2 regions of the Microbacterium sp. KUDC0406 genome follow, and region 2 is predicted to be linked to the other one. Evidence: predicted binding sites of a transcription regulator. Region 2 holds the regulator's gene; the other holds the start of a gene.
What was found. The regulator HrcA, encoded in region 2, represses chaperone genes, less so after heat shock. The targets are predictions, from matches to a motif close to TTNGCACTCGNNNNNNNCGAGTGCNAA.
Positions count from the first base shown of each region.

Region 1: the regulator HrcA is predicted to act here: its motif matches at 2,434-2,460, upstream of groES (co-chaperone GroES).

Region 1 is NZ_CP091138.1:2,022,090-2,029,643, forward strand. It holds gene L2X99_RS10115 (ABC transporter substrate-binding protein) at 1-947, opposite strand, end outside; gene rarD (EamA family transporter RarD) at 1,057-1,977, opposite strand; gene groES (co-chaperone GroES) at 2,054-2,350, opposite strand; partial or broken gene L2X99_RS10130 (SAM-dependent methyltransferase) at 2,555-3,022, shown strand; partial or broken gene L2X99_RS10135 (THUMP-like domain-containing protein) at 3,524-4,222, shown strand; gene L2X99_RS10140 (hypothetical protein) at 4,226-5,311, opposite strand; gene L2X99_RS10145 (hypothetical protein) at 5,314-6,402, opposite strand; gene L2X99_RS10150 (hypothetical protein) at 6,405-6,848, opposite strand; gene tsaD (tRNA (adenosine(37)-N6)-threonylcarbamoyltransferase complex transferase subunit TsaD) at 6,845-7,554, opposite strand, start outside.
Region 2 is NZ_CP091138.1:885,889-893,442, forward strand. It holds gene L2X99_RS04490 (ABC transporter ATP-binding protein) at 1-352, shown strand, start outside; gene L2X99_RS04495 (ABC transporter substrate-binding protein) at 1,162-2,202, shown strand; gene L2X99_RS04500 (DUF1990 family protein) at 2,375-3,028, shown strand; gene hemW (radical SAM family heme chaperone HemW) at 3,045-4,286, shown strand; gene hrcA (heat-inducible transcriptional repressor HrcA) at 4,449-5,480, shown strand; gene dnaJ (molecular chaperone DnaJ) at 5,521-6,633, shown strand; partial or broken gene L2X99_RS04520 (16S rRNA (uracil(1498)-N(3))-methyltransferase) at 6,635-7,364, shown strand; gene L2X99_RS04525 (AbrB/MazE/SpoVT family DNA-binding domain-containing protein) at 7,394-7,554, shown strand, end outside.

The DNA of each region.
Region 1 (7,554 bases), 1.1 Mb from region 2:
ATCTTGTCGTGACCCAGGCCGGTCCAGACGTCGTTGAGCTGCTTCACGAAGTCGTCCGACAGCTCGGCTCCGGCACGGGTGCCCTTCGACCCGGTCAGGTCGACCGACAGGTCGGGCCAGTCCTTCAGGTTGCCGTCGACCAGGTACAGCGCGCTGGTGTCGACGCCGGCGTTGCCCAGCAGCGGCGCGATCGTAGAGAACTGGTCGTACGAGACGATGGCGACGGCGTCGGGCTTAGCTGCCGCGACCTCACTCACCTGGGCGTTGAACTGCCCGTCGCCCTGGTTGTACGACGACTCGGCGACGACCTTGCCGCCGGTGCCCTCGAAGACCTCCTTGATGGCGCCGGCCAGGCCCTGGCCGTACGGGTCGTTCTGGTAGATGATGCCCAGCGACTTGTGCTCGTCCTCGGCGATCGTGTTCGCCAGCACTTCGCCCTGCAGGTAGTCGCTCGGCGCGGTGCGGAAGTACAGGTCGCTCAGGCCTGCGAAGTCGACACCGGTGTTCGACGGCGAGATGGCCAGGATGCCGGCGCTGGTGTTGCCGTCGACGATCAGCTTGGTGACGCTGGATGATGCGGCGCCGACGAGCGTGGTGATGCCCTCGCTCTGCAGCTTGGCCATCGAGGTCTCGTACGCCTTGTTGTCGAGGTCGCCCTCGTCGGCGGTGCTGAGGTCGATCGTCACGCCGGCCTTGGCGTCGTTGACCTGCTGCACGGCCAGCTGCACACCGGCCTCCATCGGCGCGCCGAGGAATGCCAGGGTTCCCGTGGCTGGAAGCAGCGACCCCATCTTCAGAGTGACGTCCGCGGCGGGCTTCTTGCCGCCGTCGTCATCGCCGCCGCTGTTGCTCGGCGTGCTGCAGCCGGCCAGGACGAGCGCGGTGGCGCTGGCCAGCGCGATGCCGGCGAAGACCCGCGTCTTTCGCGAGCGCTTCAGTGCGTTCATGGTGCTCCCTTGCTAAATGAACGTGGTCGACCCACCTTCGGGTGTCTCCACCCTAGGCGGTCGCACTGCGCACGACGACGAGATTCGGTTTCAGTGCGTTAACGATCCGTCAGACCAGCTCGACGGGTCCGGTGGGGGTCGCGGCCCGTCCGCGTCGCGACTGCACGGCGATGTCCACGAGGAACACCGCGATCGCGAGCCACACCAGCACGAACCCGGCCCAGCGCTCCGGCGGCATCGGCTCGCCGAGCAGCAGCCAGCCGACCAGGAACTGCATCACCGGGGTGATGAACTGGATCATGCCGACCAGGGTCAGGTCGACCCGCCGGGTGCCCGCTGCGAACAGCAGCAGCGGGATGGCCGTGGCGACGCCGGCGAAGGACACGAGCACTGTGTTCAGGGCACCGGATGAGCCGTAGGTGATGCCGCCGTCCTGCGCGACGAAGAACAGGATCACGGCGGCGATCGGGATGAGCCAGAACGACTCCAGGGTCAGTCCGCTGGTGGCATCCACCGCCGGGCCGATCTTCTTCTTGACCAGGCCGTAGACACCGAACGACCCGGTGAGCGACAGTGCGATCCACGGGAAGGTGCCGTGCGCGACGATGATCACGATCACGGCGAGCGCGGCGATCCCGATCGCCACCCACTGCAGGCGCCGGATGCGCTCGTGCAGCACGAGCACCCCCAGCAGCACCGTGGTGATCGGGTTGATGAAGTACCCGAGGCTGGTCTCGACCACCTGGTCGTTCAGCGTGGCGAGCACGAAGACCTGCCAGTTGATGTAGATCAGCACGCCGGCGAGAGCCGTGAGCGCGAGCAACTTCGGCTGCCGCGCGATGGCCATCAGTGCGGGCCAGCCGCGAGTGACGGTGAGCAGCAGGATGCAGAACACCAGTGACAGCAGCACGCGCCAGGCGACGAGCTCCCAGGGGCCGATGGGCTTGAGCGCGATGAAGTACAGCGGAAGCACGCCCCAGATCAGGTACGCGCCGACCGTGTACAGCACCCCCGAGGTCTTCGTGTTCACCGATCAAGACTACGGGTACGACGAAGGGCCCGGATGCCAGGCATCCGGGCCCTTCGCTGAGCTTGTCGAAGCGTCGTCAGCGGACGACGACCGCGAGCACGTCGCGAGCCGACAGGACGAGGAACTCGTCCGCGCCGAACTTGACCTCGGTGCCGCCGTACTTGCTGTAGAGCACACGGTCGCCGACGGCGACGTCGAGCGGAACGCGGTTGCCGTTGTCGTCGATGCGGCCGGGGCCGACGGCCACGACCTCGCCCTCCTGGGGCTTCTCCTTGGCGGTGTCGGGGATGACCAGGCCACTCGCGGTGGTCTGCTCGGCCTCGACCTGCTTGATGACGATACGGTCCTCGAGCGGCTTGATGGAAACCGACACGGTCTACCTCTTTCTCGGCTGAACAATCAGAAGACTGGTTCGCACTCTCAGGGGAGAGTGCTAATGCCAGTGTAGGCGGTCGGCTGGCACTCACGCAATGCGAGTGCCAGTTGCCCGCCTTCGAATCGCCCGACTTGCGGCATCCGGCGGTGGAACGCAGCACGTTGCGCGATTCGAAACAGAATGGATCCGTAGGCTGGGGTGGTGGAGATGACCGAGCTGACCGCACTGCTCACCCTCGACGGGCTGTCGCTCCTCGACGAGCTGGGGCCGATCACCTCGGCCGCAGAGGTCGCGAAGGCCGTCTCCCGGCTGCGCGCCGCCGGGCACTCCCCCGACCTGGTGTCCGCCGTGGTCGGTCAGGCGCACCTGCGGACGAAGGCACGGGCGAAGTTCGGCGAGTTCGCCGGCCGGATGCTGTTCACCCGGGCCGGCCTCGAGCAGGCGACGCGCCTGAACGTCGCGACGCTGCACGCGGTGCGGATGCGGCAGTCCGGCATCTCGCACGTCTCGGACCTCGGATGCGGCATCGGGGGCGACTCGCTCGCGTTCGCCGGTGCGGGCCTCGCCGTGCACGCGGTGGACGCCGACGACGTGACCGCCGCCATCGCCGCCTACAACCTCGCGCCGTTCGGCGATGCCGTGTCGGTGTCGCACGGCACGGCCGAGGAGCACGCCCCCTCCTCCCCGGTCGTTGAGCGATCCTCCTCCCCGGTCGTTGAGCGAGCCTCCTCCCCGGTCGTTGAGCGAGCCTCCTCCCCGGTCGTTGAGCGAGCCTCCTCCCCGGTCGTTGAGCGAGCCTCCTCCCCGGTCGTTGAGCGAGCGACGAAGGAGCGAGACGAAACGGTCCCAGGCGCCGAGGAAGCTGAAGGCGTTTCGTCTCGCTCCGCTCGCTCAACGACCGATGGGGATGACGGCGTTTCGTCTCGCTCCGCTCGCTCAACGACCGATGGGGATGACGGCGTTTCGTCTCGCTCCGCTCGCTCAACGACCGATGGGTATGAAGGCGTTTCGTCTCGCTCCGCTCGCTCAACGACCGATGGGGATGAAGGCGTTTCGTCTCGCTCCGCTCGCTCAACGACCGAGGGGTATGAAGGCGTTTCGTCTCGCTTCGCTCGCTCAACGACCGAGGAAGCTGAAGGCGTTTCGTCTCGCTCAGCGACCACGGATCACGCCGTCTGGCTGGATCCGGCCCGCCGCACGGCGGGGCACTCCGAGACGCAGCGCGTCGCGGCATCCGACTGGTCGCCCTCGCTGGACTGGTGCTTCGATCTGGCCGCACGGGTGCCCACCGGGATCAAGCTCGGGCCGGGCCTTGACCGCGATCTGATCCCCGACGACGTCGAGGCGCAGTGGGTGAGCGCCGACGGCAGCGTCGTCGAACTGGTGCTGTGGAGCGGGGCGCTCGCGCGCGCAGGCATCCGTCGTGCGGCGCTCGTCGTGCGCGGCGACGCCGTGCACGAGCTGACCGGCGCGGCGGATGCCGAGGACGCACCGGTGCGCGAGCTCGGCGCGTTCCTGCACGAGCCGGACGGCGCGGTCATCCGCGCCCGCCTCATCGGCGACGCCGCCCGGATGCTGGATGCCGGCATGCTCGACGAGAGGATCGCCTACCTCACCGGCGACGCGGCGGTCACCAGCCCGTTCGTGCAGTCCTTCCGGGTGCGCGAGACGATGGCGGTGCATCCGAAGACGATCAATGCCGCGCTGCGCGCGAACGGGATCGGCCGTCTCGAGATCAAGAAGCGCGGCATGGACGTCGACCCGGCGGCGTTCCGGAAGAAGCTCACGCTGAAGGGGTCGGAGGAGGCGACGCTGATCCTCACGCGCACGACGGCCGGACGGGTCGCGATCCTCGCCGACCGGGTGTGAACGTCACTGCGACTTCTTGCCGGTCGTGTCGTCGATCGCCGGGTCGGACGGCTCGCCGCCACGGATGACGGTCAGGAACTGCCCGTTCGGCGTGTTCCGCAGTTCGTACGTCACACCCGGCATCGTGAGCCTCGTCCCCGGGATGTCCGCCTGGATGTCGCAGCCCTTCGCGATCAGGTGCGTCGTGTCGGCCACGAGCAGGCAGTTCGCGGAGTCCTCGTACCAGATCGGCGTCTCCCCGTCGTAGCCGACGATCCGCAGATAGTTGCCCTCGTACCCGGCGGCGACGATCGTCTTCGCGATGTCGAGCTCGGTGCCGGTGAAGTTCGCGGTCCAGTCGTCGTCCCCGAACGTCATCCCCCACTTGTTCATGATCACGGTCAGGTCGCCCTGGATGTCCCTGGCCACGATCGCCTGAACGATGCTTCCCTGCTCGTCGCGGAGCCGCGTCTGTGCGGAGAGCTGTCCCCAGCCGTCCTGGTCGTCGTCCGTGTTCTTCGGATCCGGGGCCGGCGCGCAGCTGATCGTGTTGTCGGTGTCGGGAGTCAGAAGCAGGCACTCCAGCTTCGTCTCGCCCTGCGTCGCGTACCAGGCCGTGATCCCGTACTTCTCCCCCAGCATGCGGATCGAACCGGCGTCGTAGTCGCCGGAAGCCTCGAGCTGCGCCCAGGCCTCCTGCTGCTCCGCGTCCATCGCGGGGCCGGTGCCACGGCCGAACAGCAGCCAGCCCGCGCCGAGACCGATGAGAAGAGCGGATGCCGCGGCCACGACCGTCAGGAGGATGCGGTGCCCTCTGGTCGTTGAGCGAGCGGAGCGAGACGAAACGCCCTCACCCCCATCGGTCGTTGAGCGAGCGGAGCGAGACGAAACGCCGTCAGCCTCCCCGACATCTGAGACCGTTTCGTCTCGCTCGTTCCTCGCTCGCTCAACGACCCCGGAGGGAAGATCGGCCGTTGAGCGAGGGACCGGGGGCCGCGCGGCGTCCTGCAGCTCGGCGAGCTCCTGCGCCTCGGCCGGGCTCAGCCCTCCGCCCGGCCCGTAGGCGCGGCGCTGCAGATCCCGGATGCGCTGTCGCTCGTCTTCCGTCATGCTCACTCCGGCGTCTGGCCCGCGGCGTCACCGGTCGCGGGAGCCTCGTGCCCGACCATGGTCGTGAGTCGAGTCCCCTGATTCGTGTCCAGCAGTCCGTACGTGGCATTCGGCAGTTCGATCACGACGTCGCCGGAGTCAGGCTCACAGGACTGCTGGGTGATGCCGCCGAGATCGGCGACATACAGACAGGTCTCCTCGCCCTGGGACATCCAGATCGGCGTCCCTCCGTCGTATCCGGCGATCTGCATGGATGTACCGTCGATCCCCGTCTCCGCCACGATGTTCTTCGCGATCTGGAGTTCATCGCCGACGTACATCTGCGTCCAGTCCCACGTCTGGGACTGGTCCCATCTCGACAGCACCGCCGTCGGTGCGCCCCGCACGTCTCGCACGACCACGCCGCCGACGACGGTGCCCTCGTCGTCATCGAAGTCGACCTGGGTCGACAGCGGCATCTGCTGGCCGTGCTCGTTCTCCTCTGCGTGCCGGTCGGTCGGCAGGCATCCGATTGACGTCTGCTTCGAGGGGGTGAGCATGACGCATTCGGTCTTGGCGTCGTCCTGCGTCGCGTACCAGGCAGTGATCCCGTACTGCTCGCCGAGCATGCGGATGGACCCGGCGTCGTACTTTCCGGATGCCTCGAAGTCCGCCCATGTCTGCTGCTGCTTCGCGTCCAGCACCGGTCCGGTGTCACGACCGAACAGCAGCCAGCCTGTGCCGAGACCGATGAGAAGAGCGGATGCCGCGGCCACGACCGTCAGGAGGATGCGGCGACTTCTGGTGGTCGTTGAGCGAGCGACGCGAGACGAAACGGTCTCACCCCGATCGGTCGTTGAGCGAGCGGAGCGAGACGAAACGGTCTCACCCTTCCCGACACCTGAGAGCGTTTCGTCTCGCTCGTTCCTCGCTCGCTCAACGACCCCGGAGGGAAGCTCACCGCCAACGACCTCACCCTCCCCGGCACTTGGGGAAGGGGGCTGCGCGGCGTCCTGCAGCGCGGCCAGCTCGTCCGCCTCGGCGGCGCTCAGCCCGCCGCCCGGGCCGTAGGCCCGGCGCTGGAGCTCGCGGAGGCGCTCGCGCCCCGGCATCGTCACCCCAGCCTCTCGAACTGCGTGACCGCCCAGATCAGCCAGCCGGAGCTGAACACCGTGGCCGTGATCCCGAGCACCAGTGCCCAGATCGCGACAGCCCGGCTCTCGACCGGCCGGCGGATCGACATGATCGCGGCGATCACGGCGATGATCGCGACCGGGATGCCCCAGCCGACGAACAGTGCGGTGCACAGTGCGACGATCGCGGCGAACAGCGCCCACGGCGCCAGTCTGGTCCTGTCCTCGGCGTAGGTCTCGCCCGCGGCGGGCTCCCACTCGGCACGGAGTCCTCCCGTGTCGGCATCCGGTCCTGTCATCACCGGCTCGACGCTCACCGGGCCGGTGGGCAGCTTGCTGTAGGTCTTGCGCGCGCCGGGCAGGGCCGCCGACCCCGTCGGGCGCTCGACCTCGGGGCTGGGCTCTTCGACGTGCGGATCGCTCATGCCGGGCTCACCTGGATCTCGGTGACGGGCAGCGTGGAGTCTGCGCCGAACGCGAGGGTCGAGGGTCCGCGGCCCGAGGCGATCAGTTCAGCGGCGAGCGCCGCGATCATCGCACCGTTGTCGGTGCACAGACTCAGCGGCGGGATGCGCACGGTCACGCCGGCGGCCTCGGCTCGCTCGAGGGTCACGTCGCGCAGCCGGCGATTGGCGATCACGCCGCCGCCGAGCAGCAGGCGCGGCACCCCCAGGTCTTCGCAGGCGGCCAGGGCCTTGGTGACCAGTACGTCGACGACAGCCTCGCGGAAGCTGGCCGCGACATCGGCCACCGGGATCTCCTGCCCTTCGGCCTGCGCGCGCTCGATCCAGCGGGCGACGGCCGTCTTCAGACCCGAGAACGAGAAGTCGTAGCGGTGCTTCGCCATGTCGGATGCCCGGGACAGCCCCCGAGGGAAACGGATGGCGCTCGGGTCGCCCTCGGCCGCGGCGCGGTCGATCTGCGGCCCGCCGGGATAGGGCAGCCCGAGCAGCCGGGCGACCTTGTCGAAGGCCTCCCCGTCGGCATCGTCGACGGTCTCGCCAAGCAGCTCGACGTCGGTGGTCAGGTCGCGCACGTGCAGCAGCGACGTGTGCCCGCCGCTGACCAGCAGGGCGATCGTCGGGTATTCGAGGGGTTCTGAGTCGGGCGTGAGGATGTCGGCGGCGATAT
Region 2 (7,554 bases):
GACGAATCCGAAGATCGTCGTCCTCGACGAGCCGGTGTCTGCGCTGGACGTGTCGATCCAGGCCGGCGTCATCAACCTGCTCGACGAGCTGAAGGTCAAGCTCGGGCTCTCGTACCTGTTCGTGGCGCACGACCTCTCCGTGGTGCGGCACATCGCGGACCGAGTCGCCGTGATGTACCTCGGCGAGTTCGTGGAGCACGGCGACGTCGACGACGTGTTCGACAGTCCGCAGCATCCGTACACCCAGGCGCTGCTGTCGGCGATCCCCGTCCCCGACCCGGACATCGAGCGCACGCGCCAGCGCGTCGTCTTCGACCCGGAGACGATGTCGACCCGCCCGGCGACCGTCTGACACCCCGGCGATATCACCGAAAGATCACAGTCGATCACCGTCCGATAACAGTTAGCCGAGATTCACTCTCTGGCGCACTTGTTGACGGACGATGCTGACTATCGTTCCCCTTATGACACGCCGAAAGGCGAAAGGAGCACCATGAAGCAGTACAAGCTGATGGGAGCGCTGGCACTCACCGGCGCTTTCGCACTCGCTCTGAGCGGGTGCGCTGCCGGTAACACCGGCGGTGGCGACGACAACAAGGACGGGGAGGCCGCCGGCGTCGAGGCCGCTGACTACAACCCGCAGCCGCGCGAGAACCTCAAGGAGGGCGGCACGGTCAACTTCCCGATCAACGAGGTGCCCGCCCAGCTGAACTCGTTCAACAGCGACGGCAGCGCCGACACGGCCCGCATCGCCGCGTGGTACATGCCGCAGATCATCCTGATGAAGCCGGACGGCACGCAGTACAAGAACGACAACTACCTCGATGAGTGGAAGAACGAGGTCAAGGACGGCAAGACCGTTCTGACGTTCACCTTCACCAAGGAAGCGCACTGGAACGACGGCACGGAGATGGACTGGACGGCCATCGACGCGACCTGGAAGGCCAACCGCTCGTACGACGAGGGCTTCAACCCGAACGCGACCGACGGCTACAAGGAGATCGAGAAGGTCGAGCAGGGTGACACCGCGAAGACCGCCATCGTGACCTTCAAGGGCGAGTTCGCCTGGCCGGAGATGCCGTTCAACGGCGGCGTCATCCACCCCGCCCTCGCTGACGCGAAGAACTTCAACGAGGCCATGATCGACAACCCGCACCCGGAGTGGGTGCAGGTCCGTACACGATCGACGAGTTCGACGCGAACAAGGACTACGTCTCCTTCAAGCCGAACACCGAGTGGTGGGGCGACAAGCCGCTCCTCGACAAGGTCACCTTCACCGGTATGGACTCGCAGGCCGCGATCAACGCCTTCAAGAACGGCCAGATCGACACCGTCGGCACCGGCACCAAGGACCTCATGGAGCAGGTCAAGGGCATGAAGGACGTGGTGACCTACCGCGCCCAGCAGACCGCCAACACGATCCTGCAGATCGACTCGACCAAGCCGCAGTTCCAGGACGTCAAGGTCCGTGAGGCCTTCTTCAAGGCGGTCAACATCGACCAGCAGAAGCAGATCGCCTGGAACGGCCTGAACTACGAGGAGGACCCGGCGGGTTCGCTGACGCTGTTCTCGTTCCAGCCCGGCTACACCGACTCGATGAAGGCCGCAGGCTGGAAGTTCGACGTCGACGGCGCCAAGAAGCTGCTCGACGAGGCCGGTTGGAAGGAGGGCTCCGACGGCATCCGCGAGAAGGACGGCGTCAAGCTCACCGCGACCTACCCGATCTTCAGCGACGACCCGACCCAGAAGGCGCTCGCGCAGTCGCTGCAGGCCCAGGAGAAGGCGATCGGCATCGACCTCAAGGTCGACGTCCGCCCGTCCAGCAAGTTCTCCGAGGACTACACCTCGAAGAACTGGGACGCCGTCGGCCTGCGCTTCACCTCGTCGGACCCGTTCGGTGCCGCCTGGTTCTGCCAGCTGTACTGCTCGGACTCCGGTCTGAACCTGTCGGGTGTCGGTGACGCCGACCTCGACAAGCAGATCAAGGACGAGGTCGAGTCGCTCTCCGACCCGGAGGCGCAGACCGCTGCGGCGATGAAGCTCGAGCCGGAGATCTACAAGCGCTGGGGCCTCATCCCGATCTACAACGGTCCGTCCATCGTGACCGCGAAGAAGGGTCTCGCCAACCTGACCCCGGAGCCCTACGTGGGCCTCGACCTCTTCGGCATCCAGCCGGTGGAGAACGTGGGCTGGGAGAAGTAAGCACTCGGGCCGCTGAGCCCGTCGAAGTGCCCTGTGAAGCGGGGCCGGTGGTTGATCCGCCGGCCCCGCTTCTGCGCGCTTCGACGGGCTCAGCGACCCACCACCTGGGTCCCTGAGCCTGTCGAAGGGTATGGAGCAGTCGCACAGCCGCACGTCACGTAGGCTTGATCCCATGCGTCGCGGGACATTCCGAGAAGGCACGGTCGATTACGCCGCGGTCGGGGCGTCGCACGCGCCCGACCTCATGCAGTATCCGCCGGAGCGCAGTCTGCCGGCCGAGGACTCGTGGCGGATCGGCAGTGGCGAGGACCGTTTCCGCACCGCCGGAGACGCCCTGCTGTCCTGGACCGCGCAGCGTGCGGCGGGCCTCACGCTCGAGGACGTCCGGCCTGCCGCGGGTCCCACGTACGCCGGCGTGAGCTTCGACGGCGAGGGCAACGCGATCGCTCCCAGCCGCCGTGACCAGGAGCAGCGCTACGACGCGGAAGGAACGCCGTACGCCGGCCCGGGCATGACGCTCAAGGTGCGTGGTCGCGTGAAGGGTCTGCGGGCCGACGCCGAGCTGCGCGTGATCTCGGTCACCGAGGAGCCGCGCCGGATCGGCTTCGTGCTCGGCACCATGGGCGGTTCCGTGGTCAGCGGCGAAGAGGCCTTCGACGTGGACTGGCGCGAGGACAGCGACGAGGTCTGGTTCACGGTGCGCGCCTTCGACGCACCGAATCGGATGATGTACCGCATGGTCCCGGCGCTCGTGAAGCGTCGTCGTCGTGAGCTGTTCGCCCGCTACCTGCGGGCGATCTCGCCGTTGTACGCGACCCCGATCTGATGACGATCGCGCGCTGATGGCAGGACCTCTTCCGCTGGGCGATCCCGCCCCTGCCGACGGGAGCCTGCCCGACGACATCGTCGTCGACGCCGCGGTCCCCTTCTCTGCGTACCTGCATGTGCCGTTCTGCCGGGTGCGCTGCGGCTACTGCGACTTCAACACGTACACGGCGACGGAGCTGCGCGGCGTCAGGCAGGACGAGTACGCCGACACGCTGAACGCCGAGGTGGCGCTCGCCCGCGGCGTGCTCGCGCAGGCGGGCGGCCTCCGTCCGCTGCACAGTGTCTTCTTCGGCGGCGGGACCCCCACGCTGCTTCCAGCAGGCGACCTGGCCCGGATGCTGGAGACCACCGTCGCGGCGTTCGGGATCGAGGACGGCGCCGAGGTGACCGTTGAAGCGAACCCGGACACGGTGACGCGTGAGGTCGCGACGCGACTGGCGGATGCCGGCGTGACCCGCCTGTCGGTCGGAATGCAGTCGGCCGTGCCGCATGTGCTCGCCGCCCTCGACCGCACGCACCGACCGGAGAACGTGCGCACCGCCGTGGATGCCGCGCGCGCGGCGGGGCTCGCGGTGAGCGTCGACCTGATCTACGGGGCCCCCGGGGAGTCGCTGGGGGACTGGGAGTCATCGCTCGACGCCGCCCTCGCGCTCGACCCCGACCACATCTCCGCGTACGCCCTGATCATCGAGGACGGCACGAAGCTCGCCAGGCAGATCCGCCGCGGCGAGGTTCCCGCTCCGGACGACGATCTGCAGGCGGACATGTACGAGCTGGCGGACGCGCGTCTGGGCGCGGCCGGCTTCGGCTGGTACGAGGTGAGCAACTGGGCGCGCCCTTCGACAGGCTCAGGGACCCATTCGGACAACCGATCCCGGCACAATCTCGCGTACTGGCTGGGGTCGGACTGGTGGGGCTTCGGACCCGGCGCGCACAGCCACGTCGCGGGCCTGCGGTGGTGGAACGTCAAGCACCCGGCCGCGTATGCGCAGCGCCTCGCGGCAGGGGAGTCACCTGCCGCCGGCCGGGAGCGACCGGACGACGAGGCGCGGATGCTGGAGCGCGTTCTGCTGCGCAGCAGGTTGTCCGAGGGCATTCCTCTCGACGAGCTCCCGATAGACAACCGCGACGTCGTGGCAGGACTGATCGCGGACGGGCTCGTGGACGGGGCATCCGCTCTGCGTGAGAAGCGCCTTCGGCTCACCCTGCAGGGGCGCCTGCTCGCCGACGCCGTCGTCAGAGCTCTCACGGACTGACCAGTCCGGTCGTTGAGCGAGCGGAGCGAGACGAAACGTCGTGACCGGCCTCGCGGACCGTGGCGCGTTTCGTCTCGCTCCTTCGTCGCTCGCTCAACGAGCGAGAGCGTGCGGGTAGAATTGGCACTCAGTACGTGTGAGTGCCAGAGCGGAGGGAGCATCATGGTCTCGGAACGAGGGCTTCAGGTGCTCCGGGCGATCGTGCAGGACTACGTCGAGACGCAGGAGCCCGTGGGCAGCAGATCGATCGTCGAGCGGCATGCCTTCGGGGTCTCGGCGGCGACGATCCGCAATGACATGGCGCTGCTCGAGGACGAGGAGCTCATCGCCGCCCCGCACACCTCATCCGGCAGGGTGCCCACCGACAAGGGGTATCGGGTCTTCGTGAACCACCTCGCCCAGGTGCGTCCGCTCAGCACGGCGCAGCGCTCGGCGATCGAGACGTTCCTCGCCGACCCGGCCGATCTCGACGACCTGATGGCCCGCACCGTGCGCGTGCTCACGCAGCTCACCGGGCAGGTCGCCCTCGCCCAGTACCCGTCCTTCGCCCGCGCCAGCATCACCCATCTCGAGCTCGTGGGCCTGGCGCCGAACCGGCTCCTCGTCGTGCTGGTGACCGATGCGGGCGGCGTCTCGCAGCGCATCGCCCTGCTGCCCGTCGAGGTCGACGAGGGAGAGGTCGCGGTGCTCCGCGCCCGTCTCTCCGCGCTCATCACCGGACGAGCGGTGGCGGATGCCGTGGATCGGATCGCGGTGCTGCGAGTGCCCTCCGAGACGCGACCCGACCCGGCGCTCACCGCCCTCGCGGTGGTGATCGGCGAGGAGCTCGAGGAGTTCCGCCAGGAGAAGCTCGTGATGGCGGGGGCGGCGACGCTCGCGCGCCGCGAGCAGGACTTCCGCGGCAGCATCCATCCGCTGCTCGAGGCGATCGAGGAGCAGGTGACCCTGCTGCGGCTGATGAGCGAGATGGTGCCGGACGAGCACGGCCTGGCCGCCAGCATCGGCACCGAGAACGCGCCGTTCGGGCTCGGCGAAGCCTCGATCGTCGCGAGCGACTACATCGCGCAGGGCGGCACCGCGCGTCTCGGCGTGATGGGACCGACCCGCATGGACTATCCGAGCAATCTCGCGGCGGCGCGGGCCGTGGCCCGTTACCTGTCGCGGATGCTCGAAGAGGACGAGGCCCGCCGCTGACGCGGCGCGCCCACCAACGCACACACTCAGGAAGGTGACTGTGGCAGACCATTACGAGGTGCTCGGGGTCTCCCGTGACGCCACGCAGGATGAGATCAAGAAGGCCTACCGCAAGCTGGCGCGCCAGCTGCACCCGGACGTGAACCCGGGCGAGGAGGCCGCCGAGAAGTTCAAGCTCGTGACGCACGCCTACGACGTGCTGAGCGACGAGGACTCGCGGCGCCGCTACGACATGGGCGGTGACGAGAACGGCGGCTTCGGCGGTGCCGGCTTCGGCGGCTTCGGTGACATCTTCGAGACGTTCTTCGGCGCCGCAGGGGGAGCGCGCTCCGCGCGTCCGCGGTCGCGCCGCGAGCGCGGACAGGACGCCCTGGTGCGGGTGAACCTCGAGCTCGGCGACGTCGTGTTCGGTGCGCACCGCGACATCGAGGTGGACACCGCCGTGCTCTGCGAGACGTGCAACGGATCGTGCTGCCAGGAGGGCACCTCGCCGGTCACCTGCGACGTGTGCGGCGGCAGCGGTCACGTGCAGCGCCAGGTGCGCAGCCTGCTCGGCAATGTCGTCACGACTCAGCCGTGCGGCACCTGCGAGGGCTACGGCACCACCATCCCGTACCCGTGCGCCGCCTGCGCCGGCCAGGGTCGGGTGCGCTCGCGCCGCACCGTGTCGCTGGACATCCCGGCCGGCGTCGAGACCGGACTGCGTCTGCAGCTGCCCGGCTCGGGCGAGGTGGGACGCGCCGGCGGTCCGAACGGCGACCTGTACGTCGAGGTCACCGTCGCCCCGCATCCGGTGTTCAGCCGCGACGGCGACGACCTGCTCGCCACGCTCGAGGTGTCGATGACCGACGCGATCCTCGGCACCACGACGACGATCGACGGCCTGGACGGCACGGTCGACCTCGAGATCCGCTCCGGGCTGCAGTCCGGCGACGTGCTGACGATCGGGGGACGCGGGATCACCCCGCTGCGGGGCAGCCAGCGCGGCGACCTGCGCGTGGGAGTGCAGGTCGTGACCCCGACCAGGCTCGACTCCGCGCAGCGCAGGCTGATCGAGGACTTCGCGAAGAAGCAGAAGGCGCCCGCGCCGAAGCTCGCGCAGTTCCAGCAGGGCCTGTTCTCCAAGCTGCGCGACCGGCTGCGCGGGCACTGACGTGGCACTGCACTTCGTGACGCCGACCGGCACCACGGCGCACGTGGGCGAGATCGTGATGCTCACCGGCGCAGAGGCCAAGCACGCCGCGGTCGTGCGCAGGGTCCGCGTCGGCGAGTCCGTCACGATCGGCGACGGCGCAGGGGTGTGGCTCGAGGGCGTGGTCGAGGACGTCTCCGCGGCCGAGGTCTCGGTGCGGGTGACCGCGCGCGGCGAGCACGGGCTTCCTGACGTGCGGATCGTGTTGGCGCAGGCCCTCGCGAAGGGCGATCGCGACGAACTGGCCGTCCAGGCTGCGTGCGAGCTCGGCGTCGACGAGATCGTGCCCTGGCAGGCGTCGCGCAGCATCTCCCGCTGGGAGGGGCCGAAGGCCGCGAAGGGCAGGGAGCGCTGGGCGGCGATCGTGCGGGAGGCGGCCAAGCAGGCGCACCGGCCGTGGGTTCCCGAGGTCGCGGCGGTCGAGTCCACCGGGCAGCTCGCGAAGCGCGCGGCGAACGCCCGGATGCTGGTGCTCGATCCCACCGCCGGAGGCCGGGCTCAGCAGCATCCGCGCCGATGATCGCGATCTCGTACTCGTCGTCGGCCCTGAGGGCGGGATCGCGCCGGAGGAGCTGGACCGCCTGACCGCCGCCGGTGCCGAGCGCGTGCGGCTCGGCGACACCGTGCTGCGCACGTCGACCGCGGGTCCCGCCGCGATCGCGGTGCTGAGCGGCATCCTCGGGCGCTGGTGAGATGGCATTCCCGATGGTAGATTGATACCATGAGCATCACCATCGACGCTGCGGGCCGTCTCGTCGTGCCGAAGTCGGTTCGAGACGCAATGGGACTCCGCCCGGGCATCCCTGTCGACGTGACGTTCGTGGACGGCCACATCGAGATCGAGTACGCGCCGATCAGAGCGAAGATCGACACCAGCGCCGA